3 regions of the Neobacillus sp. K501 genome follow, and region 3 is predicted to be linked to each of the others. Evidence: predicted binding sites of a transcription regulator. Region 3 holds the regulator's gene; each other region holds the start of a gene.
What was found. Region 3 encodes Rex, which represses fermentation and respiration genes when NADH is low (regulators of the CRP and FNR family bind a similar motif). Its sites were predicted from a motif close to TTGTGAAATATTTCACAA; they were not measured.
Positions count from the first base shown of each region.

Region 1: the regulator Rex is predicted to act here: its motif matches at 2,399-2,416, upstream of nirB (nitrite reductase large subunit NirB).
Region 2: the regulator Rex is predicted to act here: its motif matches at 3,605-3,622, upstream of ACWM35_RS19725 (cytochrome C).

Region 1 is NZ_JBSLYA010000006.1:262,636-272,693, forward strand. Features, by position in the region: gene nirB (nitrite reductase large subunit NirB) at 1-2,267, opposite strand, end outside; gene pruA (L-glutamate gamma-semialdehyde dehydrogenase) at 2,818-4,365, opposite strand; gene ACWM35_RS15630 (CamS family sex pheromone protein) at 4,632-5,798, opposite strand; gene ligA (NAD-dependent DNA ligase LigA) at 5,813-7,819, opposite strand; gene pcrA (DNA helicase PcrA) at 8,089-10,058, opposite strand, start outside.
Region 2 is NZ_JBSLYA010000010.1:3,865-13,922, reverse strand. Features, by position in the region: gene fdhD (formate dehydrogenase accessory sulfurtransferase FdhD) at 1-342, opposite strand, end outside; gene pdxK (pyridoxine/pyridoxal/pyridoxamine kinase) at 683-1,510, shown strand; gene ACWM35_RS19740 (YojF family protein) at 1,675-2,025, shown strand; gene bshB2 (bacillithiol biosynthesis deacetylase BshB2) at 2,050-2,721, shown strand; gene ACWM35_RS19730 (Crp/Fnr family transcriptional regulator) at 2,796-3,539, opposite strand; gene ACWM35_RS19725 (cytochrome C) at 3,767-4,210, shown strand; gene nosZ (Sec-dependent nitrous-oxide reductase) at 4,223-6,094, shown strand; gene ACWM35_RS19715 (hypothetical protein) at 6,171-6,737, shown strand; gene nosD (nitrous oxide reductase family maturation protein NosD) at 6,734-8,074, shown strand; gene ACWM35_RS19705 (ABC transporter permease) at 8,038-8,835, shown strand; gene ACWM35_RS19700 (ABC transporter ATP-binding protein) at 8,832-9,509, shown strand; gene ACWM35_RS19695 (FixH family protein) at 9,506-10,058, shown strand, end outside.
Region 3 is NZ_JBSLYA010000017.1:1,002-11,059, forward strand. Features, by position in the region: gene tsaE (tRNA (adenosine(37)-N6)-threonylcarbamoyltransferase complex ATPase subunit type 1 TsaE) at 1-169, shown strand, start outside; gene tsaB (tRNA (adenosine(37)-N6)-threonylcarbamoyltransferase complex dimerization subunit type 1 TsaB) at 150-857, shown strand; gene rimI (ribosomal protein S18-alanine N-acetyltransferase) at 870-1,319, shown strand; gene tsaD (tRNA (adenosine(37)-N6)-threonylcarbamoyltransferase complex transferase subunit TsaD) at 1,316-2,341, shown strand; gene ACWM35_RS23795 (ABC-F family ATP-binding cassette domain-containing protein) at 2,884-4,800, opposite strand; gene moaC (cyclic pyranopterin monophosphate synthase MoaC) at 4,979-5,476, shown strand; gene ACWM35_RS23805 (redox-sensing transcriptional repressor Rex) at 5,498-6,151, shown strand; gene ACWM35_RS23810 (YhbD family protein) at 6,310-6,933, shown strand; gene ACWM35_RS23815 (cytoplasmic protein) at 6,946-7,662, shown strand; gene ACWM35_RS23820 (cytoplasmic protein) at 7,675-8,382, shown strand; gene ACWM35_RS23825 (MDR family MFS transporter) at 8,393-9,892, shown strand; gene ACWM35_RS23830 (YdiK family protein) at 9,935-10,058, opposite strand, start outside.

The sequences.
Region 1 (10,058 bases), on a different contig from region 3:
GTTTCGTCTGCTAAAACTTCCTTCACGTGTTCTAAGCCGACGCGTTCTACCCATTTAGATGTCCGCTCCAAGTAGTTAGCTGTTTCACGATAGTATTGAAGGTAAGCACCGGTCATTTCCATGACATCCGCTTCTGTTTTAACAGTAGCTAATAGGTCCCCAGCTCGGAGGTCAACCCCGCCATTACCAGCCACATAGATTTCCCAGCCGCCATCAATTCCGACAAATCCGATATCTTTAATTCCTGCTTCAGAACAGTTTCTTGGGCAAGCAGATACACCCATTTTTACTTTGTGCGGAGTATCCAACCGCTCAAATTTTTTCTCAAGTTCAATACCGAGTGCCATGGAATCCTGTGTACCATAGCGACAGAATTGCGCTCCCACACATGTTTTAACCGTTCGTAACGTTTTTCCATAAGCATATCCTGATGGCATCCCAAGCTCTTCCCACATGCTCGGAAGGTCTTCTTTTTTCACTCCAAACAAACCAATTCGCTGCCCGCCTGTTAATTTCACAAGGGGTACATCATACTTCTCAGCGACTTCGGCAATTTTCTTTAAGTCAGCTGCCGTTGTCACACCGCCATACATTCTAGGGACAACTGAGTATGTTCCGTCCTTTTGAATATTGGCATGCATTTTTTCATTGACGAGACGTGAATCACGGTCATCCTTGTATTCATCCATGTGGATCATGCCTAGGTAGTAGTTGATTGCCGGGCGGCATTTCGTACAGCCTTCGTCATTATTCCACTCAAGTACGTTCATAACTTCTTTTACGCTTGTAAGACCTTTTGCCTTAATTTCTTCGACTAATTCATCACGGCTTAGGGTAGTACAGCCGCAAATGCTTGTTTTCTTTGCTGCTGCTGCATCAAATTGATCGCCAAGAGTATAAGCTAAGATACTGCTCACCATCGGCTTACACCGTCCACAAGACCGCCCAGCATTGGTACAGTGACTGACTTGATCGAGTGTAGTCAGACCTTGTGTTTGGATCGCTTCAACGATTGCACCCTTGGTTACGCCATTACAGCCGCAAACCAACTCGTCATTTGGCATTGATGCAATATCATCGGATCCGCCTTCACCAGTACACTGGGATTCAAAAATCGATACTCCTGTGATATCTTCCTTTTTCGTCAGCATCCGGTAAAGTCTCGTACTATCTTTCGTGTCGCCATAAAGGACAATCCCGACAATTTGATTGTTGCGGATTAATACCCGTTTATAAAGTCCCTCATATTCGTTATAGACCATGATGGATTTAGTAGATTTATCTTCAAAAATTTCACCCGCTGAGAAAAGGTCAACACCCGCCACCTTTAGCTGCGTTCCTGTGATGGAACCTTCATATGGTTTTGTTTCCTTACCAGTAATATGCTCTGCTAGCACTTTCCCTTGCTCATATAAAGGCGCAACCAAGCCATAAACCATTTCACGGTGCTCCGCACATTCCCCAACCGCGTAGACATTCTCCACGTTTGTCTCCATAAAGTCATTGACAACAATTCCACGGTTTACATAGATGCCGCTGTTTTTCGCCACTTCAATATTGGACTTAATCCCGATTGCCATTACCACTAGGTCCGCGTCAACTGTAGAGCCATCCTTAATGCGAAGCCCGGTTACCCGCTCATCACCTAGAATTTCTGTTGTTTGTTTTTCCATTAAAAAGTTCATGCCCTGTGATTCGAGCTCGGCTTTTAGCAGACTGGAAGCAATGGGGTCTAGTTGGCGTTCCATTAGGTTTGGCATGAGGTGGACGACATCAACCTTCATACCTAGATTGAGGAGTCCTCTCGCTGCTTCAAGGCCAAGAAGTCCACCACCGATGACAACTGCTTTTTTATATTGTTCTGCTGATTTGATCATCATCTCACAATCTTTTATATCACGGAAACCGGTCACGCCGATTTTGTCAGCACCTGGAATTGGGAGAATGAAAGAATTAGACCCTGTAGCAATAATTAATTCATCGTATTCTACTTCCCGGCCTTGATCAGAGATTACCTTCTTTGCTGCTGTATCAATTTTAGTGACCGTTTCCCCTGTAAAAAGTTGAATATTATTTTCTTTATACCAGTCAAGAGGGTTAATGATAATTTCTTCAAAATTTGTGTCCCCTTGAAGAATGTTTGATAATTTTATCCGGTTGTAGTTCGGATATGGTTCTTGTCCAAAAATGGTAATTTCAAATTGGTTTTGATCTATTTTTAAAAGTTCTTCGATTGTTCTAACGCCAGCCATTCCGTTCCCGATCATCACTAGTTTTTTCAACGTGAGTCACTCCTTAGTATTTATATGAATATACCTTTTGTATGATTTTTTCTATAGATACATTGTAATCTCTAAGGGGGTAAAAAATTGTGAAGTACATCACAAATCAGGCTTATTTGTGAATCATTTCACATTATTGTCAAAAACAATTCGGTGGATAAAAGGGTGGATGGTGAGGACATATGCTGGGGGGAACGCATCGTAAATTTGGTCAAAATTTTCGAGCCTCATAGATCGGTTTTGCTTAGATTTTGCTTTTACATGACACGAAACCGTGATTCATGACCTGGCGTTGCTTGGTTTTTGACTTTTCAGGTCATGAAGCCAAGATTCATGACCTGATTTGGCTTGACTTTCGCTTTTACATGTCATGAAACCGTAATTCATGACATGGTTTTGCTTGATTTTTGCTTTTTCAGGTCATGGAACCATGATGGATATTAATATTCCCCATCTACTTTGATAATTTATATTTTGTCAGCCTCCTAAAAAATAAAAACAAGCCCTATTCAATTGAATAGGACTCATTTTGCTATTAGTACATTTCAGATGTTGTTTTTGCTTGCATGTGTAGTAATAGATAATCAGGACCGCCTGCTTTGGAGTCAGTTCCGGACATGTTGAAACCGCCGAATGGTTGGTAACCAACGATAGCTCCTGTACAAGAACGGTTGAAGTATAGGTTACCGACATGGAAGTCTTCACGTGCTTGCTCGATCTTTTCACGGTTTTTCGTGATAACAGCACCCGTTAAGCCATACTCAGTGTTGTTTGCAATTTCAAGTGCTTCTGTGAAGTCTGTTGCCTTTGTGAAACCAACCACTGGGCCAAAGATTTCTTCTTGCATCAAGCGAGCATCCGGAGCAAGGTCCGCAATAACCGTTGGTTTAATGAAGTAACCTTTTGAGTCATCTCCTTCGCCACCAGCCATTAATTTACCTTCTTGCTTGCCAATTTCAACGTATTCCATGATTTTCTTGAATGCGCTGTTGTCGATGACTGGACCCATGAATGTGCCTTGCTCTTCTGGGTTACCAAGCGTTAATTGGTTTGTTAATTCAACAACACGGTTTAAGACAGTATCATAAACGTCTTCAACGATTACCGCACGAGAACATGCAGAACATTTTTGACCAGAGAAACCGAATGCACCTGCCACGATGGATTGTGCAGCTAACTCAAGATCTGCTTCAGAATCAACGACGATTGTATCTTTACCGCCCATTTCTGCGATTAGACGCTTCATCCAAACTTGACCTGGGTTCACTTTTGAAGAACGTTCGAAAATACGAAGACCAACATCACGAGAACCTGTGAAGCTAATGAAACGAGTGTCTTTATGGTCAACTAAGTAGTCGCCAACTTCTGCGCCGCTTCCTGGAACAAAGTTTAGGACGCCTTTAGGAAGACCTGCTTCTTCCATCACTTCTACGAATTTAGCTGCAACAATTGGAGTTGTTGAAGCTGGTTTTAAAAGAACAGTGTTACCAGCAACAATCGCTGCAACCGTTGTACCTGCCATGATTGCTAATGGGAAATTCCATGGTGAAATGATGATACCAACACCAAGTGGAATATAATTGTATCGGTTAAATTCATTCGGACGGCTGTTTACTGGAACGCCATCTTTAATCGCCAGCATTTGGCGGCCATAGTATTCAAGGAAGTCAATTGCTTCTGCAGTATCTGCATCTGCTTCTTTCCATGGTTTACCTGCTTCTTTTGTTAAAAGTGCAGAAAATTCATGCTTGCGGCGGCGAATGATTGTCGCTGCTTTGAATAATACATCAGCACGGAATTCTGGCTTCACTTTTTTCCAAGTTTTGAATGCTTCAACCGCAGCTTGCATTGCTTTTTCAGCAAGCTCTTGGTTCGCTTTTGAGACGCTGCCAATTACTTCTTCTTTGTTCGCTGGATTATAGGAAACGATTTTATCTTCTGTTGTGATTTTTTCTCCGCCGATTACAAGTGGATAAACTTGCCCTAAGTAACTTTCAACGGTTTTTAATCCGCTAAGAAAGCCCTGGCGGTTCTCTTCAATCGTAAAATCAGTAAATGGCTCATGTTTGTAAGGTTGTACCATATTCCTAGACCTCCTATGTATTTAAACGTTTTCACTCCATTGTTCATTCTAACAGTTTCTATTGTTTGTATCAACGGAAAGGGGCTTGGACTTTTTTTCCACATAAAGAAAACTTGGCTAGCGCCAAGCCGTTAGGCGCAGGCGATTGCCTAGTTGCCCTTTTACTTAATTCCAAAAAATTTTAACCGTCGAAATATCTTCAATTCTAAAATTTATTACTTTCTTAACATACAAAAAAAGACCTAGCTTCATGCTAGGCCCTCGGTTTAATAAATATGAACAAACGGTTCGGTTTCGTTTGCTTTGCGGACGATTAAGGCTTCGGGTCCGTCAACGGAGGTGACACTGACCGAAACGGAGATATACTTTGGAAAGTGTTCCAAAACAAGACCCGTGACATATTGGGTAAAGCCAATCGCTTCGGTTTTTCCATAGAATTGGATTGGAATCGTAATATCTAATTCTTGAAATTGGTCGCCAATATAGAAAGCTTGGCCGATGACCCCGTTAAAGTTTGGAAAATACTCTTCCACGTCCTGCTTAAAGTTTAAGAAGGCCGTTACATCATCACGATGTGCTTCTTGAGCATCGGTTGATGGGAATAAGAAGTATTTCTCATTTACCGGTTCCCAGTTACCAATCGTTGTGCTACCTTTGTCGACATTGGTGTAGGTGAAGAAGGTGCCAGGCACAACGGATGTTCGGCTTTGCTGCTTAAACAAGGCAATCGTTATCGGGACATCCTTCAGCCCCTTCATGTTGCGGAGACGGGTCAGGACCTCTTGGGCTATCTTTTTCCCTTCTGCTTCCATTTCAGCCGCAGATATTTCTTTTTCAAAATAAGGTTCTCCAACGGCAGTTCGGTAATAATGCACGGAATTTAGTGCTAGGCCAATGACGACTCCGCCTAATTTAACCGTGTCATTTTCACCCTTCACCAAATAGTTATGCTCTAAAATATGGGCTAAATAAATCGGGCTATTTTTATTGCCTTCCTGAAAATCTGCGTTATCCTCCATCAACGGATTGAGGCCGATATTTTCAGTATCCTTTAAACCTTCTGCCTCTAATTGTGCCGGAGTAAATTTACGGTTTAACCATAGTCTGACCGTATTTTTCTTTAACTCCTGACCTTCTTTGAAATAGTAGGTTTTCGGGTCAAATTGATGCTGGGCAATACGCATCAGTCCTGTTTCGAATTCATTAATATCATAACGAGTATTAATATTGCTAACAGTTAATCCACGAGCTTCCCCAGGTTCAAATGGCAATACCGTACGATAGTAATTATCTGATATATTGTACTTCGGAATAATCGCTTTCTCATCCGTTTTTTCTTTCGTTTGAACAGTGCTATCCTGCTTTTGAAAGTTTGGTGCACATCCACTGAGCAAAATGGCAAGGGAGAGAGCGAGCAATGAGAGCTTTCTCACGTCGATAACACCTCTTATTTATTTAATTCTGCCAAGAGCTTCTCCTCGTCCCATACTTCGATCCCCAGCTCTTGGGCTTTCGTTAATTTCGAACCAGCATCCTCACCAGCAATCACTAGGTGTGTTTTTTTACTGACACTGCCTGATACATTCCCACCAAGTGCTTCGATCTTTTCCTTGGCTTCATTTCTTGAGAGCACCTCTAATTTTCCTGTTAAAACAACCGTTTTTCCAGCAAAGATACTGTCAGAATCCTCCACCGATACAGGTTTAGGACCCTTATACTCCATATTTACACCGGCTGCAGCCAATTCCTTCATCAGCTCGTTTGCTTCTTCCTGTTCAAAAAAGGCGACAATTGAATCGGCCATTTTATCGCCAATTTCGTTGATGGCGATCAAGTCCTCTTTCGAAGCGGCAGCTAGTTTGTCCATCGTATCGAACTGCTGTGCTAACGTTTTGGCTGCCTTAGCACCGACATGGCGAATGCCAAGACCAAACAGCAATTTTTCTAAGGAATTGCCCTTTGAAACTTCGATTGCCTTTAATAGATTGGCTACGGATTTCTCTCCCATTCTTTCTAACGCTAAAAGCTGCTCACGAGTGAGCTTATAAATATCAGCGACATCAATGATTAATTTCTCGGCAAACAGCTGGCTGATGACCCTTTCACCCAGACCGTCAATATTCATGGCATTACGAGAAACAAAATGAATCAGTCCTTCGCGAATTTGCGCCGGGCATTTTGGATTAATACAGCGCAATGCCACTTCACCCTCGAATCGGACAAGCTCACTTTCACATTCTGGACAATGGGTTGGCATCTGGAAGTCTACTTCTTGACCAGTTCGTTGTTCAGCCAGCACATTTACAACCTCAGGAATGATATCTCCAGCCTTTTTCACAACCACTTGATCGCCGATTTTAATATCTTTTTCACGAATTAAATCTTCATTATGCAGAGATGCACGCTGCACCGTTGTTCCTGCAACTTTCACAGGCTTCAGAATTGCGGTTGGGGTTACGACACCCGTTCTCCCAACACTTAACTCAATATCGATTAATGTTGTCACGACTTCCTCGGCAGGGAACTTGTAGGCAATGGCCCAGCGTGGGCTTTTTGCTGTTGTCCCAAGCTGATTTTGGTGTTCATAGGAGTCCACTTTTATAACGATTCCATCAATCTCATAGGGAAGATTCGGGCGTTTATCCACCCAGCTGTTCACAAATACAATGACATCGTCAATCGTGGCACACTTACGCCGTTCTTTATTGGTTTTAAAACCAAGCTGATCTAAGTAGTCTAAGCCTTCACTATGGGAGGTAACTCCAAGCTCTCCAGCATTGCCAATTCCATATAAATAGACATCGAGATTTCGAGAAGCGGCAATCTTCGGATCCAATTGCCTTAGTGAACCAGCTGCAGCATTTCTCGGGTTGGCCGCTAAATCTTCACCGCGTTCTTCCTTGAGTTTGTTTAATGCTTCAAAAGAACGCTTAGACATAAACGCTTCACCGCGCACCTCGAGGGTCACATTCTCTCTTAGGCGGAGTGGGATCGATTTAATGGTTTTTATATTAGCTGTAATATCTTCACCGATCGTGCCGTCCCCTCGTGTCGCTCCTTGGATAAACAAGCCATCTTCATAGCGTAGTGACACCGCAAGTCCATCAATTTTCAATTCACATACATAGGAAAATTCATCGCCAACCGCCTGGCGGATTCGCCGATCAAAATCTTTTAAGTCCTGTTCATTGAAAGCATTGCCCAAGCTTAACATCGGAGTTCGGTGCTCTACTTTTTCAAATACATCAAGCACTTTACCGCCAATACGCTCAGAAGGTGAATCTGGCGTTTTTAACTCTGGAAACTGTTCCTCCAAAGTCAATAATTCCTGCATCAACCTGTCATATTCAGCATCTGGAACTGAGGGTTGATCTAGTACGTAATATTCATAGCCATATTGATTTAATAAGGTTGTGATTTCACTAACTTTGGTTTTTGCGGTTTGAAGGTCCATTGATCCAGCCCTTTCCTGTCATTCTAAAAATATAGGCCCTGTTATCATTAAATGTTGACTTCATTGTATTAGAAAATAAAAGGAGAAATTCCGTTTAAATCGGGAGATACTTATAAATCCCTAAAAATAAGGGGAGTTTTTCCGGCTAGTTTGTCTAAATCTTTGAATTTTATCTTATTTAGAGCAGTTAACCGGAATATCTCCGCTTATATCTGGCTTTTAGCCTCAAAAATATATATTAACCGGAAATTCTCCGCTTAACCTATTCTTTAAACTTTTTTAATCGGAGCAAATTTGGCGAGCAGGCGTTTAATTCCGGTTGGGCTTGGGAAAGCGATGTCTAACTCCGTTCCTTCGCCTTGTCCCTTAACACTCACAACGGTACCAATGCCCCATTTTCCATGTTCCGCTTTATCGCCGACCTTCCAGCCAAGTTCGTCACCGCCAGTTGAGGCAGCAGTTGGACGCATCACGATTTTTCTTGCTGCTGGAGTACCAAAAGATCCTCCAGATGAACCACCAAAACTGCTTCCAGAGCGGCTATTTGAAGATCCTCTTGAGCCAAACGGAGTATTCATTCGTTTTTCCGTTTCTACTCCTTCTATTAACTCTTCCGGAATTTCCTTAATGAAACGGGATGGCATGTTCATGCTGGTGCGCCCAAATAACGTTCTCATTTGTGCGTTCGTTAGGAACAGTGTTTGTTCCGCACGCGTAATTCCCACATAAGCTAAGCGGCGTTCCTCTTCCATTTCGACTTCTTCCATCAGTGAGCGGCTGTGAGGGAATACTCCTTCTTCCATTCCGATTAAGAAAACAACCGGGAATTCCAGCCCTTTTGCCGAGTGCAAAGTCATTAAAGTAACCGTGTCTGCCTTTTCACCATCATCATCCAATGCATCAATATCGGCAACAAGGGCCAAATCTGTTAAAAAGGCTACTAGGCTCTTATCTTCATTGGTTTCTTCGAAGTTTTTCGTAACGGATAATAATTCGTTTAAGTTTTCCAGACGGCTTTCAGATTCAATGGATTTCTCCGCCTTTAACATTTCGCGATAACCTGACTTATCAAGAATTTCTTCTACCAGTTCGGTCACCGAAAGAAATTCCTGCTGCTGGGTGTAATTCCGGATTAAGTCCCTAAATTCCCTAGCGGTCTTAGTGATTTTTGGACTTAAACCTAGTAATTCCACAGAGTCCAATGCTTGATAGATGGATATTCCATGCATGGCTGCAAAATTAGCCATTTTATCGACCGAGCTTGAACCAATCCCTCGTTTCGGCACATTGATAATCCGCTGTAAGCTAATATCATCATCTGGATTGGAAATTAACCGCAAATAAGCAAGCATGTCTTTAATTTCTTTTCTGTCATAGAACTTGGTTCCGCCGACAATGCTATAGCCAATCGTTGATTTTAGTAAAACTTCCTCCATCACACGCGACTGGGCATTGGTACGATAAAGAATCGCAATATCGGATAGCTTGTATTTGCCATCACGGGTTAATTCTTTTATTTTTCCAGTTACAAATTGCGCTTCTCCCTGCTCACTATCTGCACGATAATAGACGAGTTTGTTCCCTTCAGGGTTTTCTGTCCACAGATTCTTTGCCTTACGGTTCATATTGTTTTCAATCACCTTATTGGCAGCAAGGAGAATCTTTTTAGTCGAACGATAGTTTTGTTCAAGGAGAATTACGGTTGCATTCGGATAATCTTTTTCAAATGAAAGGATGTTAGCAATATCCGCACCACGCCAGCGATAAATCGACTGGTCGGAGTCCCCAACAACACATAGATTTTTAAAGCGGTTTGCTAACAGCTTGACTAACATATACTGAGCTCGGTTTGTATCCTGATACTCATCAACATGAATGTATTGGAATTTCCGTTGGTAATATTCGAGTACTTCCGGCATGCGTTGAAACAATTGAATCGTCATCATGATCAAATCATCAAAATCGAGCGCTTGATTTTTCCGCAGCTGTTTCTGATATTCCTTGTAAACCTCACTGACTTTCTGCTCAAAATAACCGCCAGAGCCAGCCGTTTTGTCATACTCTTCTGGATCAATCAGTTCATTTTTCGCTGAGCTGATTGATCCTAAAATCGCCCGAGGATCAAACTTTTTCGGATCAATATTTTTTTCCTTTAAAATTCGCTTAATGACGGATTGCTGATCACCGCTATCGAGAATCGTAAAATTACGGTTGTAGCCTAAACGATCAATGTCTCTGC
Region 2 (10,058 bases), on a different contig from region 3:
GCTCAACGGGTGTGTTTGTCCTGAGTTCACTTTTTCAAAGCTCTTAACGTCTGTCATGGAAAAAAATGTGACCCCGCGGCCGCAACCAGCTGTGTAATGCTTCTTTTTTGAAAACATTTCTTCTTCGTTAAAGCCATTCCCGAGGTTAACATGGATGCTGGCCATTTCCTCATGAATGGTAATGGCATCAATTTCATCCGCTCCCTGAATAAAACCTTCAGAAAACAAATAACCATAGGTCCAATCTTCAAGATCTTGATTCGTTAATTGAAAGACAGCAACTTCATATCCGTTCACCACTAACGTAATCGGATACTCATCGGGGCAACCTTTGCGGTTCATTGTTTTCCCCACCTTTCAGGAATTAATATTTAACTTATACATTGTAAGCTTCGTAAAATTTACTCACAGCGATATTCATCACATTTCGTAAAAAAAACGAACTCTAATTGCAAACGCTTACAAATAATGGTTGTAATTTATGTACTATGATATGTCCTAAGGACGACCTAGAATGTAAGATATATCACAAATAAATAGGTATTTAGTGTACTAAACTTAAATTGTTCCTTTTCTGTCAACATTCAAAGTAAGCGGATATCCTGACCATAAATACTGCTATATTTTTGCATTTGAATTATAATAAGAATAGTTTTATAACTTTCTTCTAGGAGGAGTACATATGACCATTAAGAAGGTAATGACAATTGCAGGTTCTGATACGAGCGGCGGTGCCGGGATTCAAGCAGATTTAAAAACGTTTCAAGAGCTAGGAGTTTATGGTATGACGGCCCTTACCACCATCGTAACGATGGATCCAAAGGGTTGGCATCACAGTGTGTTTCCGATTTCTGTTGACACGGTTCGACCACAAATTGATACGATTCTATCTGTTGGCATTGACGCAATGAAAACAGGCATGCTTGCTACGGTTGAAATGATCGAATTAACAGCAAAAGTGATTGATGAAAATAAATTGGAGCGTGTTGTCATCGACCCTGTTATGGTATGTAAGGGGGAAGATGAAGTTTTAAACCCGGAAACAGCTGATGCGATGCGGGAACTATTGTTACCACGTGCGTTAGTTGTCACTCCAAACCTATTTGAAGCAGGGCAACTGGCACAAACAGGTCCCGTTCGTACATTGGAGGATATGAAGGCAGCCGCAGTCAAAATCCATGATTTAGGGGCGAAAAATGTCGTAATTAAAGGCGGCAGCAAGCTATTAACAGAGGAAAAGTCCATCGACTTGCTTTATGATGGAAAAGATTTTACTGTATTTGAAACAGAAAAATTTGAAACGTCCTTTACCCATGGGGCAGGATGTACTTTTGCATCTGCGATTACTGCAGAGATTGCGAAGGGCAGCTCCGTACAAGAGGCTGTGGAAACAGCGAAGGAATTTACCTCTGCAGCGATCAGCCAAGGCTTCCGCTTAAATGAATTTGTCGGCCCTACCTGGCATGGAGCCTACCGCAGCGCCAAAGGCGAATTCTGTGAAGACTGCTAATAAAAATGATTAAAGCCGAATCCTATATTCGGCTTTTTTCCTTTATTTAGCTATGATATTTTTTAAGCAAGGATTTCGCTTTTTCAAAGTGATTTTAGTATGATAGTTACATTATTAAATACACTTGTTTTATGAATCCTTCACAGGGAAAGGGGGCTTATAGTTTGGAACCAATTAAAGGTTATCAAAAGGTCCAAGAGGAGATCAACCGCTTTGCCAATCAGGATGTTTATATCCACCTTGAAACAACGAACGGCGCCTATGCATCCCATCATGATCAAACCTTCTTTTCAGCAGGTGCCTATATCCGCAATGCAAAAGTACGTTATCAATATGGAAAAATTACAGGGAATGACCCTTATCGAATTGGCCTAAAAATGGATATTGGCTGGATTTACGCGGAGGGGCTTACTCACTTTGAAGTGGATGACGAGGACCGCTTATTAATCGCAGGTCACGATTATCAAGGCAAATTGGCAGTAGCACTTGAAATCAGCAAGACACCGTTCGAATAACTTAGTAGGAAAGGAGGATTTTTAATGGAAAAAGAACGTCAGGTTTTAGTCGTCTTCCCTCATCCGGATGACGAGGCTTTCGGAGTATCAGGAACGATTGCCACTCATATCGAAAATGGAACTCCTGTTACTTATGCCTGTTTAACATTAGGCGAAATGGGACGCAATATGGGAAATCCCCCTTTCACGACAAGAGAAAATCTCCCTAAAATTCGTAGGGGAGAATTAAAAGCGGCAGCCAGTGCGTTAGGTATTCAAGATTTAAGAATGCTCGGCTATCGCGATAAAACCGTAGAATTCGAGGATGAAGAAGCGATAACCAATGTGATGTCTTCGCTTATCGCAGATGTTAATCCTTCCCTTATCATCACGTTTTATCCTGGCTATTCCGTCCATCCTGATCATGATGCCACCGGTGCGGCCGTAGTGCGGGCTGTAGAACGGATACCGGCTGCTGCACGGCCGAAGCTACATTGTGTGGCGTTCTCGAAAAATTGCGTGGAAGAGCTTGGCGAGGCGGATATTATCAATAATATTACCCCGGTTGCCAAGAAAAAACTCGCTGCCATCCAGGCACATCGCTCGCAAACGGAAGCAATGTTTACAGACGTCGAGGAAAAACTTAAAAACCAAGACCCGCAAATTATGGTCTGGATTAACAACGAACGCTTTTGGACATATAAATTCAATAGCTAAACATCTTTGGTCACATAGAGTCCTCTCTACGTGACCATTTTTGCAAAAATACTCTTTCCCGGGAACGTAGACCCTTAAAACTTTGTATTCAACAATGAACATAGCCGGCACCAATCAAGGATGATGATCTTTCGTGACTTCATTTCGATGATTCCATCCTTTTTCAACTTTGAAAAAACACGACTAACACTTTCTCTTGTTGTTCCAACAACCGTAGCAAATTCTTGAACCGTTAACGGGATTTCAATCCCCCATCTTGTGCTCGAAGTATTAAACTTAGTCCCCAACCGCTCTAGCGTCTTAACCGTTTTGGCATAGACATCGAGCAATGCAACATCCCTTAACGTTGAAGTCATTTCGCGGAGGGAATCACTCATATAGCGAATCATCTGCATCGAAAGCTCTGGATTTTCCCACAGCCCCTTCTCTAATTCCAATTTATCTAAAAATAACAGCTCACCCTCCTGAAGCATTGTCGCTGTCGCAGGATAGAGCTCAGATGTCTTGGAAAAGAGGCAGGCTTCCGCAAACACATCCCCCTTTTGCTTAATACAAACAATCACTTCATTGCCGTTTTCATTCTGTTTGGTGAGTTTTACCGTGCCTGATTGAACAAAGTAAACTCCCTGAGCAATTTCATCCTCATGAATCACCTGATCACCCTTTTGTAAGGAAAACCGTTGAATCCGTTTTTTTATAAGCTGAAGTGAATTTCCTGATAAGTCCTTAAAAAACACAATTTTCCTGAGCAGATCACCTGTTTTCATGTCAGGAATGACATTTAAATGCGGATCCTCTAAAAAATCTAGCGGCTTCAAGTTATCCCTCCTTATTACTCCAATTCCATTTTATTTTCCATTGTAAAAGATATTTTGTGGATACGTAGTGATGCTTTTCACAAAACGTTCATTTTTAAATGCCTTAATCTAGCAAGCCCTTTCACAAAAAGTTCAAACTCATCTAAAAATGTGTGCGGTACGTCACAAATTTACCGTTGATTTCTCATTAGGATGAAATTGTTCAATATACAGAAGGAGGGGGAAGTATGAATAAGGCAATTATCCACTTTGCCATAAGCTTGGTCCTTGGCTTTGGACTTGGATATCTCGTGTTTGGCGTCATTTTGGATGACTCAGATAAGCAGCCAGAAACAGCACAAACAGAGACAACAGAAGAAACAACGTCAGCTACAGAGGAAAAGAAAGAACCGACTGAGGAAACAGCATCTGTTGATGACAACAATATTTTAAACAGTAAAGGCTGCCTAGGCTGTCACGCTGTTGATTCATTAGGATTAAAAGGCGGTGCAACGGGTCCAGACCTTTCAAAGGCATTTGAAAATGTGGAAGGTAAGCATGGCAAATCGATCGACGAGTTTTTAAAAGAGCCAACTTCAGCAGTCATGTCCAGTGTGATCGGCGGAAGTCCACTATCTGATGAAGAACGCACGCAAATCGTTGATTTACTTAAACAAGCATCTGAAAAATAAAAAGGTGGTGTCATGATGAAGAAATGGGTTCCAATCGCTTCGGGATTACTTGCTGGCTTTGTTGCCGCAACGATTTCGTTTGCTGATTTTTCAAAGTCAACAAACAATGAAACTGCCTCAGGCAGCACAAAAAGCGATGCAGAAAAGGTTTATGTTCCCTTTGGCGAAAAGGATGATTATTATCTATTCGCTTCTGGCGGCCACTCTGGCCAAATGTTTATCTACGGTGTTCCGTCGATGCGTCATATTCGTACCGTACCGGTATTCTCACCAGATTCAGCCACAGGTTATGGTTTTGATGAGCACTCGAAAGAAATGATGGGTGGTTACACTTGGGGTGACCTTCACCATCCGGCTTTCTCAGAAACAAATGGTGACTATGACGGGAAATATATGTTTGCAACGGATGTCGGTAACAGCCGTGCAGCCGCTATGAATCTAGAAACATTTACTGTTCGAGATATTATTGAAGTTCCAAATACGAGCGGGCCTCACTGTGCAGCGTTCGTTACCGAAAATACAGAGTATATGTTCCTGCCAACACGTTTTGCTGTGCCACTAGGATCTGAATATAAAACATTGGATGAATATAGCGAACAGTACCGCGGGGTAATGTCGGCGGTAACCTTTGACCAAAACAGCGAAAAGCTAAACATTGCCTATCAAGTAGCACTTCCACCATGGTCATATGATTTATCAGATGCAGGTAAGAAAAGCTCAGCTGATTGGGCGGTTATGACTACTTATAATACGGAAGAAGCAACAACCAATCTTGAAATCAATGCCTCCCAGGCAGACCGTGACTTTATCGTTCTTTTTAACTGGAAAGAGTTAGAGCAAATGGTGAAGGACGGTAAGTACGAGGATATCGGCGGTCAAAAAATGATTTTCCCTGAAAAGCAAAAGGGCGGAATTTACTTAATTCCAGTAGCGAAATCACCACATGGTGTCGACGTTACACCTGATGGAAAACACTTTATCGCATCTGGTAAGCTTGCCCCTGCGATGACGGTATTTTCTTTTGAAAAGGCATTTGAAGCGATTAAAAAAGGTGATTTCTCCGGAGAACGTAACGGTATTCCAATCATTAAATATGAGTCTGTCATGGAAAAAGAAGTGAACCCTGAAAACGCTCTTGGACCGCTTCACACACAATTTGATGACAAAGGCATGGCCTATACAACAATGTTTATCTCTTCTGAAATCGTGAAATGGGATCCGAAAACAGGTGAAACCTTAGACCGTGTACCGGTTCAATATTCTCCTGGACACTCCGTAGCTGCAGAGGGTGACACCGTCGCACCAGATGGCAAGTGGATCATTGCCCTCAACAAAATAGCAAAAGACAGCTACTTGTCTGTTGGTCCATCACATCCAGAGTCGATGCAATTAATTGATATCAGCGGCAAAATGAAGGTGATTCAATCTTCACCAGTTAACCCTGAACCGCACTACGCACAAATGATTAAAGCGGACAAAATTAAAACCATCGAAGTCTATGAGAAAAATGAAAAGAATGAACATGCAATCTACAAGCAGGAAGATGCAAAGATTGTCCGCAACGGTAATAAGGTCGATGTTTATGGAATCGCGATGCGTTCGAAATTCATCTTTGATGCCAAAGCAGAACGTCCTGATGTGATTGAAGTGAATGAGGGAGATGAAGTCACCATCCATCTCACCAATATTGACTTTGATGAAGACATTACCCACGGATTTGCGATTAACAGCTATGACATGAACATTGAAGTACAGCCTGGCCAAACAAATACAATCAAATTCACAGCCAACAAGGCCGGTACATTCCCATTATACTGTACAAACTTCTGTTCAGCTTTACACCAAGAAATGACTGGTTACTTCCTTGTTAAGCCAAAAAACTAAATGAAATGGAGTGGGTATCAAGTTTTTGGTACCCCTTCCCTTTTCTTAAGTTTCTACCATAAAAGGAGTGGTTAACTTGAATGCTAAGAAACTATCAATTGGATCATCATTATTATTGGTACTTGCAGCAGTCTTAATTGTTATTTCATTATTTTTCCCATGGTGGAAAATGCTCTTTTTGGCACCCCAGTATCCTGAAGGATTAAATATTATCGTTTATCCGAATAAACTTGAAGGTGAAATCGATATTGTTAACGGTCTAAATCACTATATCGGGATGAAAAACTTTAGTGAGGAAAATTTCCCTGAACTTCAGTATCTCTCCTATATCATTGGCGGGTTAGCAGCACTTACACTTATCACTGCTCTGCTTCGAAAAAAAGCTGTACTTTATGGATTAATCGCTGTGTTTGTCATTGGCGGTCTGCTTGGCGTGTATGATCTTTACAGTGCCCTTAAAGATTACGGTACAGACCTTAGCCCAACGGCACCGATTCAAATGGATCCTTTTATTCCACCCATTATCGGGCATAATACAATCGCAAACTTTGAAACAACCAGTATGCTTGGGATCGGCACTTATTTCGTCATTGCCGCCTTTATTCTTTTATTAATTCCGTTATGGAAGGATCGAAAAAAATGAAACAACTAACGCTCTTTCTTTTCGTTTTCACTCTCTTTTTGATCATCAGCCCTGAGAAAAATAGCGCAGCTGAAAACCTGCAAGCCATGATTAATAGCTTGGAAGAAGGAGCAGTTTTGAAGCTAGACGATAGAACCTACGAGGGCAATATTGTCATTAACAGGCCTGTTACCATTATCGGTGCAGGTAAAACCGTGATCAAAGGAGATGGAACCGGAAACGTCATCTCCATCAAGGCACCAAAGGTTACGTTACGGAAATTGACCGTTACCGGAAGCAGTATGGACCGCAATTCCCCTGAGGAGTATGCAGGAATAAAAATTCATACGAATGGAAATGTCATTGAGGATATTAAGATCCGTCATTCTTTTCACGGTATCTATCTCAGCCAAGCCCATGAGAATAAAATTCGCTCTGTCGATATTAAAGGGATGGGGAAAGGTGAAATCGCCGCACAGGGCAACGGAATTCATGTTTATTATGCCAATGATAATCTGTTGATCAATAATAAAATTGAAGGAACACGCGATGGCATGTTTTTCGACTATGCGAATAATAATGAAAGCTTTCAAAATAACATTAGCAACACAAGATATGGACTGCACTACATGTATTCCGATAATAACATTTTTAAGAAAAATATTTTTACGATGAACACTGGCGGCGCGGCTGTCATGAATTCCAATGATCTTATTCTCGAAGATAACCAATTTATTGTGAATTATGGCAATCAATCCTTTGGATTATTGCTACTACAGGCGAATGATAATCAAATTCGTGATAATACGTTTTATATGAATCAACGGGGCCTGTACATTGATCAATCCACCCGAAACTTGATACAAGACAATCAAATTATTCAAAACCAAGTGGGGATTGAGCTTTGGTCCAGCTCGAATGAGCAAATTTTTACGCAAAACCGAATTTCTGAAAATACGATTCCCGCCGTTACGATTGGTGGTACGAGCGAAAACAATTTCTGGAGCAAAAGCGGCAAAGGGAATGACTGGGGAACCTCCTTCCCGCTCACCGATTTAAACCAGGACGGCATAGGGGATTTTCCGATAAGCTATCAATCTTCTTTATATGAATTACTAGAAGATCAAGAATTAACCTATTTATTTTTAAAAAGGCCTGCCGTCAGCATTTATGAAAAAATAAATGGTCTGTTAAAGGATGAAGAAGTCATGTTTCATGATCCACATCCACTGACCGAAGCAAAAAGAGGCAGGCCTGCCCTGCTTTACGGTGTAATCGGGCTGTTGGCTGTGCTGATTTTACTAAAGGGGAGACATATACGATGCATTACATTTGGAAGGAATGGAAGGAAAACATAAGAGGAAAAGGATTATGGCTGGCATTAAGCATTATCGTTCTCATTTCAGTTAGTATTTTGTTTCGTTCTACTGCCCTTTCATTTGATAAAGGATTCTATGTCCTCTTAATTAATCTATTTGATACGATTATTTATTTTATCCCAATCCTTTGCTTGTTTATTGGCGCCTTTTCGATTTTTCAAGAAAAGGAACAAAAGACGTTAATCATGTTGTTAACAAAAAAGGACAGTTATACAAGCTTTCTGGTGCGGAAAAGCCTCGGGCTTTACTCGGTCGTCTTGCTGCCGTTGATCGCCTGGTTTTTTATCTATCTCCTGTTACTTAAGTTTCATTTTCAGCTAGATGTTAAAGGCTATTTCATTTTTGTGATCGCGATTATCACGATGGCGCTCGTATTTTTGCAGATGGGGGCAGCGGTTGGCAGCTTTAGCCGCTCTCGGATGCAAATTATCGGCTATACAATTTTTATTTGGTTCTATTTTTTCTTCCTGCATGACTTTATCCTGCTCTCATTTTTACCTGACGTCACCTATGAAAATGTAAAAGGATTCTCAAGTATCTATTTTTTAAATCCACTGCAGTCTGTGAGAATGTTTTTAGAAACGTGCATGGGTGTTTATTCCTTTGGCCATATGTCCCGGTTATTGCAAGCCTTTATGTGGACGAAGCCGGTATTCTTCCTGCTTGGAAATCTCATCTTCTGGCTAGCTGTTTCCGTAACGGCGGCAATCGTGTTTCACCGCAAGGAGGGATATGAATGATTAAAGTAACCAATTTAAACCAAGCCTTCGGAAAAAAGAACGTACTTGATTCGATTAATATTGAGATTAACCGAAATGAAATTTGTGCCTTAGTTGGCCGCAATGGCGCGGGGAAATCAACGTTTATTAATAGTCTGCTTGGTATTCTTCCTGTTAAGGGTGGAGAAATTGCCATTAACGGAATCAAGGTTAATAAAAAAACCAGCGACTGGAAAAAGGCCATTGCCTATCTGCCAGAAAAGTTCATGCTATATCCAATGCTGACCGGTCTTGAGAATATCACGTTTTTTGCCGAGGCTGTCTCTAAAACAGCGGATTTGGAACGAATCGAGAAGATATTGAAGTCTGTAAGTCTGTGGGATGACCGCGATGTCCAAGTAAAGAAATATTCCAAAGGGATGCTTCAGCGCCTCGGACTCGCGATTACACTGTATCAGGATTCTAGCATTCTCATTCTCGATGAACCAACAAGCGGAATTGACCCGCTGGGAAGAAAGGAAATTTTGGAAGTGTTAAAGTCGCTGCACGATAAAACGATTCTCCTTTCCTCTCACCATCTCGATGAAATTAAACAGGTGTGCACCCATGTAGCCTATTTAGATAATGGAAGAATGTCCAAATATACCGTAGAGGAATTCTTATTGACGCATAATTTAGGAGGAAGCGAATCATGAAGAAAGCGATAATGCTGACCGTACTGCTATTGATCGGGCTACTTACAGGCTGCAACGCCGGCCCTGACTATAAGGTAGAAGTAACAAAGCCGATTTATTTCCAAAAAGCCGCAACCGTTGAGGTGGAAATCACCGAGAATGATAAAGCCGTCGAAGGACTAGAGGTTAAAGCCGAATTTTCAATGAAAAATATGGATCATGGCAGCAATGAAGTGGAATTAACAGATGTGGCTGAGGGTAAATATTCTGGCAAGGTTGACCTCACGATGGCCGGGAAATATGAAATTGTCTTTACGCTAGAAAAAGATGGCGAGACGTCAGAAGAGATTATCGAGTACGAGGTTAAAAAATCGGAGGGTGTGGCCTCGATTAATGGGAAGTGGATTACCGAGGAAGACTTAACATTCTATAAATTTATTAATTCTCTACAACTGGCCATGAACCGCGAAACCGATCAAAAGCGCTATACCGGTAAGGAGCTTGAGGGAGCATTAGCTTATTGGGATTCACAAGAAAAGCTGATCGAGGATAAAAATCAATTATTAACCC
Region 3 (10,058 bases):
GGTGGTGGAATGGGCTCATTTAATCGAAGAGCAGCTCCCAGCGGAAATGCTGACGATTTATTTGTATCATGAAGAACATGATAAGCGAAGAATGGTCCTTGTTCCAAAGGGAAAAAGATATGAGCAATTATGTAAGGAGATTTTTTCAAATGACGATATTAGCCATTGATACCTCCAATTATGCATTAGGGGTAGCGCTTGTAGAAGAGAACCAGGTTCTTGGTGAATATATAACAAACCTAAAAAAGAACCATTCAGTAAGAATCATGCCGGCAATCCAGACGTTAATGAAGGATTGTGAAAGGGTGCCAGCAGATTTAACAAAGATTGTTGTGGCAAAAGGACCAGGGTCTTATACTGGTGTAAGAATTGGTGTGACAATAGCAAAAACCTTGGCTTGGTCATTAAAGCTGCCGCTCGTGGGTGTTTCCAGTCTTGAAATCTTAGCTTCAGGAACAGGCCGTTACTTTGATGGCTATGTTTCACCGCTATTTGATGCAAGAAGAGGACAAGTCTACACTGGTTTATATCACTATGAAAGTGGTGCATTCAAAACGGTTAAGGAAGACAGGCTGTTCATGTTGGTCGATTGGGCTGCTGAATTAAAGGAGACGGCTAAGCCGATTCTCTTTGTCGGCAATGATTTGCCACTCCATCAAGAGAATATAGAAGAAATATTAGGTTCTCAGGCTGTTTTTGCAGCAATTACAGAATATAATCCCCGCCCCTCAGAGCTTGCCTTTCTAGGTAAGAATAAACCAGAGGAAGACATTCATTCGTTTGTTCCTAATTATATTCGCCTAGCAGAAGCCGAGGCGAAGTGGTTGGAGGCAAAGGGGAAAATTTTAAATGGATAGGATTCGAGAGATATGGTAGATTCTTTTGTTTTTCGTTATATGAAGGAAGAGGATATCGATCAGATTCTTGAGGTTGAACATGCTTCATTTACGACACCATGGAGTCGTGATGCTTTCTATAACGAAATTTTCAATAATAAATTTGCAGTTTATTTGGTATTAGAAGAAAATGAAAAAATTATTGGCTATTGCGGGGCTTGGATTGTCATTGATGAGGCGCATGTAACGAATGTTGCCGTTCTGCCTGAATATAGAGGTAAGAAGCTAGGGGAAGCCCTGCTGCGAAAAATGATGACAGTAGCAGTCGATTTGGGGGCTAGGAGCATGACGCTTGAAGTCCGTGTGACAAACCATGTCGCACAATCGCTTTATCGCAAATTAGGTTTCCAAAATGGCGGCATTCGGAAAAATTATTATTCTGATAATCAGGAAGATGCGCTAGTGATGTGGGTGAATTTATGAAAAAAGATCAATGGATATTAGGAATTGAAACGAGCTGTGATGAGACGGCTGTGGCCATCATAAAAAATGGACGGGAAATAGCGGCGAATGTCGTAGCATCCCAAATTGAAAGTCATAAGCGCTTTGGGGGAGTTGTTCCAGAGATCGCATCTCGGCACCATGTTGAACAAATTACGCTTGTAATCGAAGAGGCATTAAATCAAGCGAGTCTAACGTTTGCTGATTTAGATGCGATTGCCGTAACGGAAGGTCCTGGTTTAGTAGGAGCGCTGTTAATCGGTGTGAATGCTGCGAAAGCATTGGCATTTGCGCATAATCTTCCTCTTGTCCCTGTCCATCATATTGCGGGTCATATTTATGCGAATAGATTGGTGACAGAAATGAAATTTCCCCTGTTATCCTTGGTGGTTTCTGGTGGACACACTGAGCTTGTCTATATGAAGGAACAAGGCCACTTTGAGGTCATTGGAGAGACGAGAGATGACGCCGCTGGTGAAGCCTATGACAAGGTAGCAAGGACATTAAATCTGCCGTATCCTGGTGGTCCGCATATTGATCGCTTAGCGGCTGAGGGCAGTGCAACTCTTAATTTGCCTAGAGCATGGCTGGAGGAAGGCTCCTATGATTTTAGTTTTAGCGGCTTAAAATCAGCGGTTATTAACACTGTCCACAATGCAGAGCAGCGAGGCGAAACAATCGCACCTGAAGATCTTGCAGCAAGCTTCCAAGAAAGTGTGATCGAAGTATTAGTGAAGAAAACAGAGAGAGCAACGGCAGAGTATGGTGTAAAACAGGTTTTACTCGCTGGTGGAGTTGCCGCGAATAAGGGGCTGAGGGCCGCGTTGGAGCAGGCTTTTTCAGAAAAGGATGGAATTGAGTTAGTGATTCCGCCGTTATCGTTATGTACAGATAACGCGGCAATGATTGCAGCAGCTGGCAGTATCATGTTTGAAAAAGGCATTCGTGCGGAACTTTCATTAAATGCCAACCCTGGTTTGGATATTGAATTGTATAATGTATAGTCCTTCTTTAATAGAAGGGCTTTTTTGACTCTATGTGCCCGCACTGAGTTAGAAAAAATGGTTGATAATGCCCGAGTCGGTGATGGATCGGTAAGAAAGGTAATTATAAAGGGTTGATAATGCCCGAGCCGGTGATGGATCGGTGAGAATGGTAATTATAAAGGGTTGATAATGCCCAAGCTGGTGATGATCAGTGTGAAGGGTAATTATAAAAAATGAGATTTGGTCACGTAAAACATAGTATATAAAGTTTTTCCGACATTTTTATGTGGATAACTTTTTTCTGAGAATTGTGCATAGCATGAATAATGTGGATAACCAATGTTATTTCTGTTGATAATGTGGATAAGTGAGCGGTTTTTTGTGGACAATGTGGAAAAGTGTGAATTAGCCTGAAAAAATCAGATTTAATATGTGAATAACCTTGTGGAAAAGCGAAAATCAAGCTCGATTTGTAGCGAATTCCGGTAAATTTTGTCGAAAAACATACGAAATCCAGGAAAAAGAGCTTGGAATAAATTCTCCAAGCCCTGCACTTCTATCTATTCAGCTAATTCAGCCCAGTCCTCCATTAACTGTTCCAGTTCAGCTTTTGCCTTTTCATTTTTTAAATTAATTTCTAAAACCTTTTCGTGATCTTGGAAAATCTCTGGCTCACAAAGCTGTTCCTCATAACCTTGGATCTGTTCCTCTAACTCTTCAATCCGCAACTCTATTTCTTCTAATTTCCGTTTGCGCTGCCGTTCAAGCTTTTTACTTTCCTTATCCTGTTGATAACTATTTTTCTCAGGAGATTCTGCATTAGCTTTCTTGCTTACCGTAGCAGCCTCTAATGCTAGAAGTTCTTCCTGCTCAAGTGTTTTTTCAACATAATAATCGTAGTCTCCAAGGAACTCCGTGCTGCCGTTACCGCTTAATTCTACAACCTTTGTCGCAATCCGATTAATGAAGTAACGGTCATGAGAGACGAATAAAATCGTTCCAGGATAATCGATCAGCGCATTTTCGAGTACTTCCTTGCTATCAAGGTCCAGATGGTTAGTAGGCTCGTCCAAAATCAAGACATTGGCTTTCTCCAACATCAGCTTCGCGAGTGCAAGTCGGGCTTTTTCACCACCGCTTAAGGTAGAAACGATTTTTAACACATCGTCACCAGAGAAGAGGAAATTTCCTAATACAGTCCGGATTTCCTTTTCGTTTTTTAAAGGATACTCATCCCAAAGTTCGTTCAATACACGCTTATTGGAGGTCAACTCCGCCTGCTCCTGATCGTAGTAACCAATATTGAGGTTGGTGCCATATAAGACATTGCCACTTAAGGCCGGGAGCTTTTTGATAATCGTTTTTAATAATGTCGACTTGCCAATGCCATTCGGACCTACTAAAGCAATACTATCGCCTCTGTAGACACGGAAGGAAATATCATCTGAAATTTTCTCGCCATCATAGCCAATCGCAAGGGAGTCAACGGTCAGAACATCATTTCCGCTTTGCTTTTCGATTTCAAATGAGAACGTTGCCGATTTTTCGTCACCTAACGGGCGATCCATAAGTTCCATTTTGTCGAGTTTTTTACGGCGGCTTTGAGCCCTTTTGGTTGTGGAGGCTCGTGCAAGGTTTCGCTGGATGAAGTCTTGAAGGGCTGCGACTTCCTGCTGCTGCCGCTCAAAAAGCTTCATATCCCGCTCATAATTGGCTGCCTTTTGATCCAGATAAGAGCTGTAGTTGCCGATGAATTTCTGAATTTGCTTACGAGAAACCTCATATACCTGTGTAACGACTTTATCTAAAAAGTAACGGTCATGGGATACGATCAAGATGGCTCCATCATAACCTTGTAAGTATTGCTCAAGCCAGGAAAGAGTATCAATATCTAGATGGTTCGTCGGCTCATCGAGGATTAAAATATCCGGCTTGGTTAACAGTAATTTCCCTAACGCCAGACGTGTTTTCTGACCACCACTTAGACTTGAAATCATCACCGAACTATCAGGGAAATTTAAACCATGTAAGATCGAGCGGATATCGGCCTCGTATTGATAGCCGCCTTGATCTTTAAACTGGATCTGAAGCTGGTCGTATTCCTTTAAGATCTTTTCATAGCTGCCACTGTCCTCGAAAGCGGAAGGGTCTGACATTCGTTCTTCGAGCTTTCTTAGTGATTTTTCCATGGACCTAAGGGATTCGAACACCGTCAACATTTCGTCCCAAATAGACAAATTCGATTCTAGGCCCGTATTCTGTGCTAAATAACCGATCGTGACTTCCTTCGGTTTAATAATTTCTCCGCCATCATGGGACAGGTGTCCGGCGATAATTTTTAATAGCGTTGACTTGCCCGCCCCGTTCCTTCCAACAAGGGCTACACGGTCACGGGTTTGTAATTCAAGTTTTATATTCGATAAAATAAGGTCAGCACCATAATATTTCTGTAATTGATTAACTTGTAATAATATCATTGAAATTCACCTCTATTACTTAAAATTAGTGTACCTTATTCCTACAGTTGCGGCAATAAAGGTCTATATGGTCATAGGTTTCTCCTGAAAAAACAGATAATTTATCGTAATTCGTTCAAAGTTTCACAGACAAATGGATAAAAATAGTGTATCATCTTTTTATTGGAGGATTAATTGTATGGCAGAGTTTACGCATTTTAACGAAGAAGGAAGAGCAAAGATGGTTGATGTTAGTGATAAACCAGAGACAGCACGGACGGCGCTTGCTCATTCCAGCATTGTTGTTAGTAAAGAAATCTATGAAAAAATCACAAATAATGAAATGAAAAAAGGCGATGTTCTTGCTGTCGCGCAGGTTGCCGCGGTATTGGCAGCGAAAAAAACATGGGATATCATTCCGATGTGCCATCCGATTCCGTTGACGGGTGTCAATGTAACCTTTGCTTGGGAACAGGAACAGACGGAAGCGTATCGCCTAAATATTCAAGCAGCAGTAAAAACAAAAGGGAATACAGGTGTTGAAATGGAAGCGCTAACAGCGGCATCTGCCTGTGCGTTAACCATTTATGATATGTGTAAAGCAGTAGATAAGGGTATGGTGATTGGATCAACTTATCTAGTGGAAAAAACCGGAGGGAAAAACGGAGATTTCCTAAGAACCGAACCGGTTAAATAAAGAACAAAGGGTGTGGAGATTATGAGTAACGATACGATGAAAATACCACAAGCGACAGCAAAGCGACTTCCCTTATATTATCGATTTCTAAAGAATCTTCATTCTTCCGGCAAACAAAGGGTTTCCTCGGCGGAATTAAGTGAGGCCGTGAAAGTGGATTCTGCAACCATTCGCCGGGACTTTTCCTATTTTGGTGCCTTAGGGAAAAAGGGTTACGGCTACAATGTGAATTATCTTCTTACATTTTTCAGAAAAACATTAGATCAGGATGAATTAACAAAAGTGGCGTTGATTGGGGTGGGTAACCTCGGAACCGCTTTTCTTAATTACAATTTTTTGAAAAATAATAATACAAAAATTGCCTGTGCCTTTGATGTGGACACAGAAAAAATGGGTACGACGATCGGCGATGTCCCAGTCTACCATATGGATGACTTGGATGAATATTTGGCGAAAGAGGAAATTCCGGTGGCGATTCTGACGGTACCTGCACCGGTCGCGCAAATGATAACTGACCGGCTGGTAAAAGCAAATGTGAAAGGAATCTTGAATTTTACTCCAGCGAGATTAAATGTCCCGTCATCGATTCGTGTCCATCACATTGATCTAGCGGTAGAACTGCAATCTCTCGTCTACTTCTTAAAGCACTATCCAACGGCTGAGGAAGTGGAATAAAGTGAAACTTCAATCAGTGGGGGTTTTACTGCCCGTTAATGCGGGATAAATAACGATGACTTTAGGCTCTTCTCTAAAAGGGAAGAGTTTTTTCATTTCCACAACTTTACAACGTAACAGTGTTATGTTACATTGTTGTTAGAAGGGAGTTTTACAAAATGAGCGAGGAGTTAATTTCGAAAAAGGATTTATTAGAAGCGGCCGGAATTTCGTACGGACAGTTATACCGTTGGAAACGTAAAGACCTTATTCCTGAAGAATGGTTTGTACGGAAATCAACGTTTACGGGTCAGGAAACCTTCTTTCCAAAAGCAAAAATTTTAGAAAGAATAGAAAAAATCCAAACAATGAAAGAGAATTTGTCCTTAGATGAACTTGCAGATATGTTTTCACCCAATTTGTCAAATTTAACATTAGAGTCAAGCGAAATCATAAAACGTAACATTGTTTCTCAAGTTGTAATGGATTTATATTTAGATCTCGAAAAAAGCGGACCACGTTTTAATTTATCAAGGATGCTGGAGATTTATGTATTAGAAAAGCTGCTTCAATCAGGCGAAATTAGTTTGGATGAAGGGAAGATGCTGCTGCAAGTATTAATCCCCAACAGGCAGGAGATTAAGCAGAAACATTGTGAAGTGGTGATTACGAGAAAGCTTGGGGTATCTTCTTGTCTATTGTTAATCAATCCAGAGGGGTTCCGATGTGAACCTGGTACCAAAACGGTTGCACACCTCTCGTTGATGGCATGTATGGAGGAAATAAAAGCGAAATTACTATAAAGGAGCAGAAATATGGATTCGAAAATCAGGAGAGATTTGGTGATCAATGGTTTTGGGTCTTCCAACGGCGGAGAGTTCGATCGAGTGAAATTAAATGGAAAAGGGACCGTTAATAACGATATAGTATGTACGGAATTTGATTGCAACGGTTCTGGGGTTGTCAATGGGAATGTATTTGCACAAGCAGGCAAAATTAACGGAAACGGGAAAATTAACGGGAATTTTGAGGGTGAGTCCCTAAAGGTTGATGGAACAGCTAAAATCGCGAATAGCCTCTATGTTAAGAAACTAAAAGTAGCCGGAAAAGCAACTGTGGGCGGGAAAATTAAAAGTGATGAAATAGGTATCCATGGCCGGTTAACCGTAGAAGGAGATTGCGAAGCAGAAACGTTTAAGGCGGAATCACAATTTACAATCAGTGGTCTTTTGAATGCGGAAAAAATCGACATAAAACTTTTTGGGGATTGTAAAGCGAAAGAAATCGGTGGTCATACGATTGTGATTAAACAAAAAGCTTCGCTATTGGGACTATTTAAATCGATCCTGCCAACCCAGTTAGAGACGGAATTGATTGAAGGCGATCGAATTGAAATTGAAAACACCAAGGCGGAAATAGTCCGAGGAAACCATGTTTTGATCGGTGCTAATTGTACGATTGATGTCGTGGAATACTCTGGGGAGTTTTCGATCGATAAAACGGCAATCGTGAAAGAAATCAGAGAAGTGTAAGGGGGGAAAGGAATGAGTAAAGGTCAAAATCTTACGATCAATGGATCTGGGGATTATCCTGGTGGGCATTATGACAAAATCACTATCAGGGGAGACGGAAATATAATAACCGATGTGGACTGTGATGTCCTTAAGGTATATGGCACTTGTGAAGCACTAGAAAATGTTAAAACGGGGTCCGTAAAAGTGTTTGGCGAAGCAGAAGTCAAAGGGAATATGACTGCAAATGATATGTTGATCATGGGCAATATGATGATCGGCGGCACGTCAGAATTAAAGAAAATAAAGATTCTTGGCACGCTCGACAGCGGTGAGGACTTATCAGGGGATGAGGCTGATATTAAGGGTAGCCTCTCGGTTAAGGGAGATGTGGAATATGAGAACTTTGTTCTAAATGGCGGTATGGAGGTAAAAGGTCTGCTTAACGCCGATAAGATAAAAATTGTCCTCCGCTTTGGTGAAAGTATCGCAGAGGAAATCGGTGGCGGGAAAATCACCATAAAAAGAAAATCTGCCTTTCTCCCATTTGGGGATCATGATGCTTCCCTTTTTGTAAAAGTAATTGAGGGTGATGAGATTTTTTTGGAAAATACGAAAGCAGCAGTTGTCAGAGGCAACAATGTCAAGATAGGGTATGGCTGCCATATCGATTTAGTTGAATATACCAAGGATTTTACGCAAGAAGGATCAGCCATTGTAAAAATATCGAATAAAAGATGAGGAGAATGGGATGGTTACGAAGGAGAGTAAATTAGGTTTGGTGGTTGCTGCCCTGTTACTAGGAATACTGATGGCCTCAATGGATAACACGATTGTTGTAACGGCGATGGGGACGATTGTCGGGGATCTTGGCGGCCTCGAAAGCTTTGTCTGGGTTGTTTCCGCTTATATGGTAGCGGAGATGGCTGGAATGCCGATTTTTGGGAAGTTATCTGATATGTACGGACGGAAAAGGTTCTTTATTTTTGGATTAATCTTGTTCATGGTTGGGTCAGCATTATGTGGAACTGCAGAAAATATCACGCAGTTAAGTATATATCGAGCGATACAAGGTGTTGGCGGCGGGGCGCTCGTACCCATTGCTTTTACGATTATGTTTGACTTATTTCCACCTGAAAAACGAGGTAAAATGGGTGGAATGTTTGGAGCGGTTTTTGGATTGTCGAGTATTTTTGGGCCATTACTTGGAGCGTTTATTACCGATCATATCAGCTGGCACTGGATATTTTATATTAACATGCCGCTGGGAATTATTTCGCTCATTTTCATTGTCATTGCCTATAAAGAATCACCGATTCACAAAAAGCAGTCCATCGATTGGTGGGGAGCGGTTACGTTAGTCGGGGCTGTTGTCTGTCTGATGTTTGCACTTGAGCTGGGCGGTCAGAAATATGACTGGGATTCTGGCATTATTATGAGCTTATTCGCGGGATTTGCTTTGCTTTTTATTATCTTTCTGTATGTTGAAACGAAGGCAAGTGATCCGATCATCTCCTTTGTCATGTTTAAAAATAAGTTATTTGCCGGAAGCACCCTGGTTGGACTATTCTATGGTGCGGCGTTTATGGCAGGTACCGTTTATATACCGATTTTTGTACAGGGCGTTTATGGCGGAACGGCAACCAATTCAGGGCTGATTTTATTACCAATGATGGTTGGGTCGGTAATTACCGCTCAAGTCGGAGGATTCCTGACAACAAAGATGAGCTATCGAAACATTATGTTTATTTCAGCGATTATCTTAATCGCTGGCTTCCTATTATTAAGCACGATTACACCTGAAACTAGCAGAGCTGTTTTAACCATTTACATGGTGGTCATTGGCTTAGGGGTCGGTTTTTCTTTTTCAGTGTTGAGCATGGCTGCGATTCATCCGTTCGGCATGGAACAGCGCGGGTCGGCAACGGCTACCAGTAATTTCATCCGTTCGCTTGGGATGACGATTGGGATTACGATTTTTGGGATGATCCAACGAAACAGTTTAAATGACAAGCTTTCGGAAGCATTTGGCGGTATGGGTTCAATGGCACAAGGGGATTCACAGTCATTATTATCGGAGGAAGCAAGAAGTCAAATTCCGCCGCAAATTTTAGAGAAGATAACAGAAGCTTTATCAAGCTCCATCGTACAAACCTTTACATGGGCTCTTGTACCCGCGGGGCTCGGGTTTTTGTTTATTTTTGTACTAGGGAAAGAACGAATGGTGATTAATCGAGAGGTTTCAAAATAAGCGAAAAGCCTTTTCCCGTATGCTGGGGGAAAAGGCTTTTCGCTATTTGTTTTTAATTTTATCCTTGAACTTAAAGTAGAAAATAAAAATTTTAATGCCTGAACCAAAATCAAATGTGGCAAGCAACACGAGCAAATAGCTGAAAAAGCCCCAGCCGTTTTGCTGA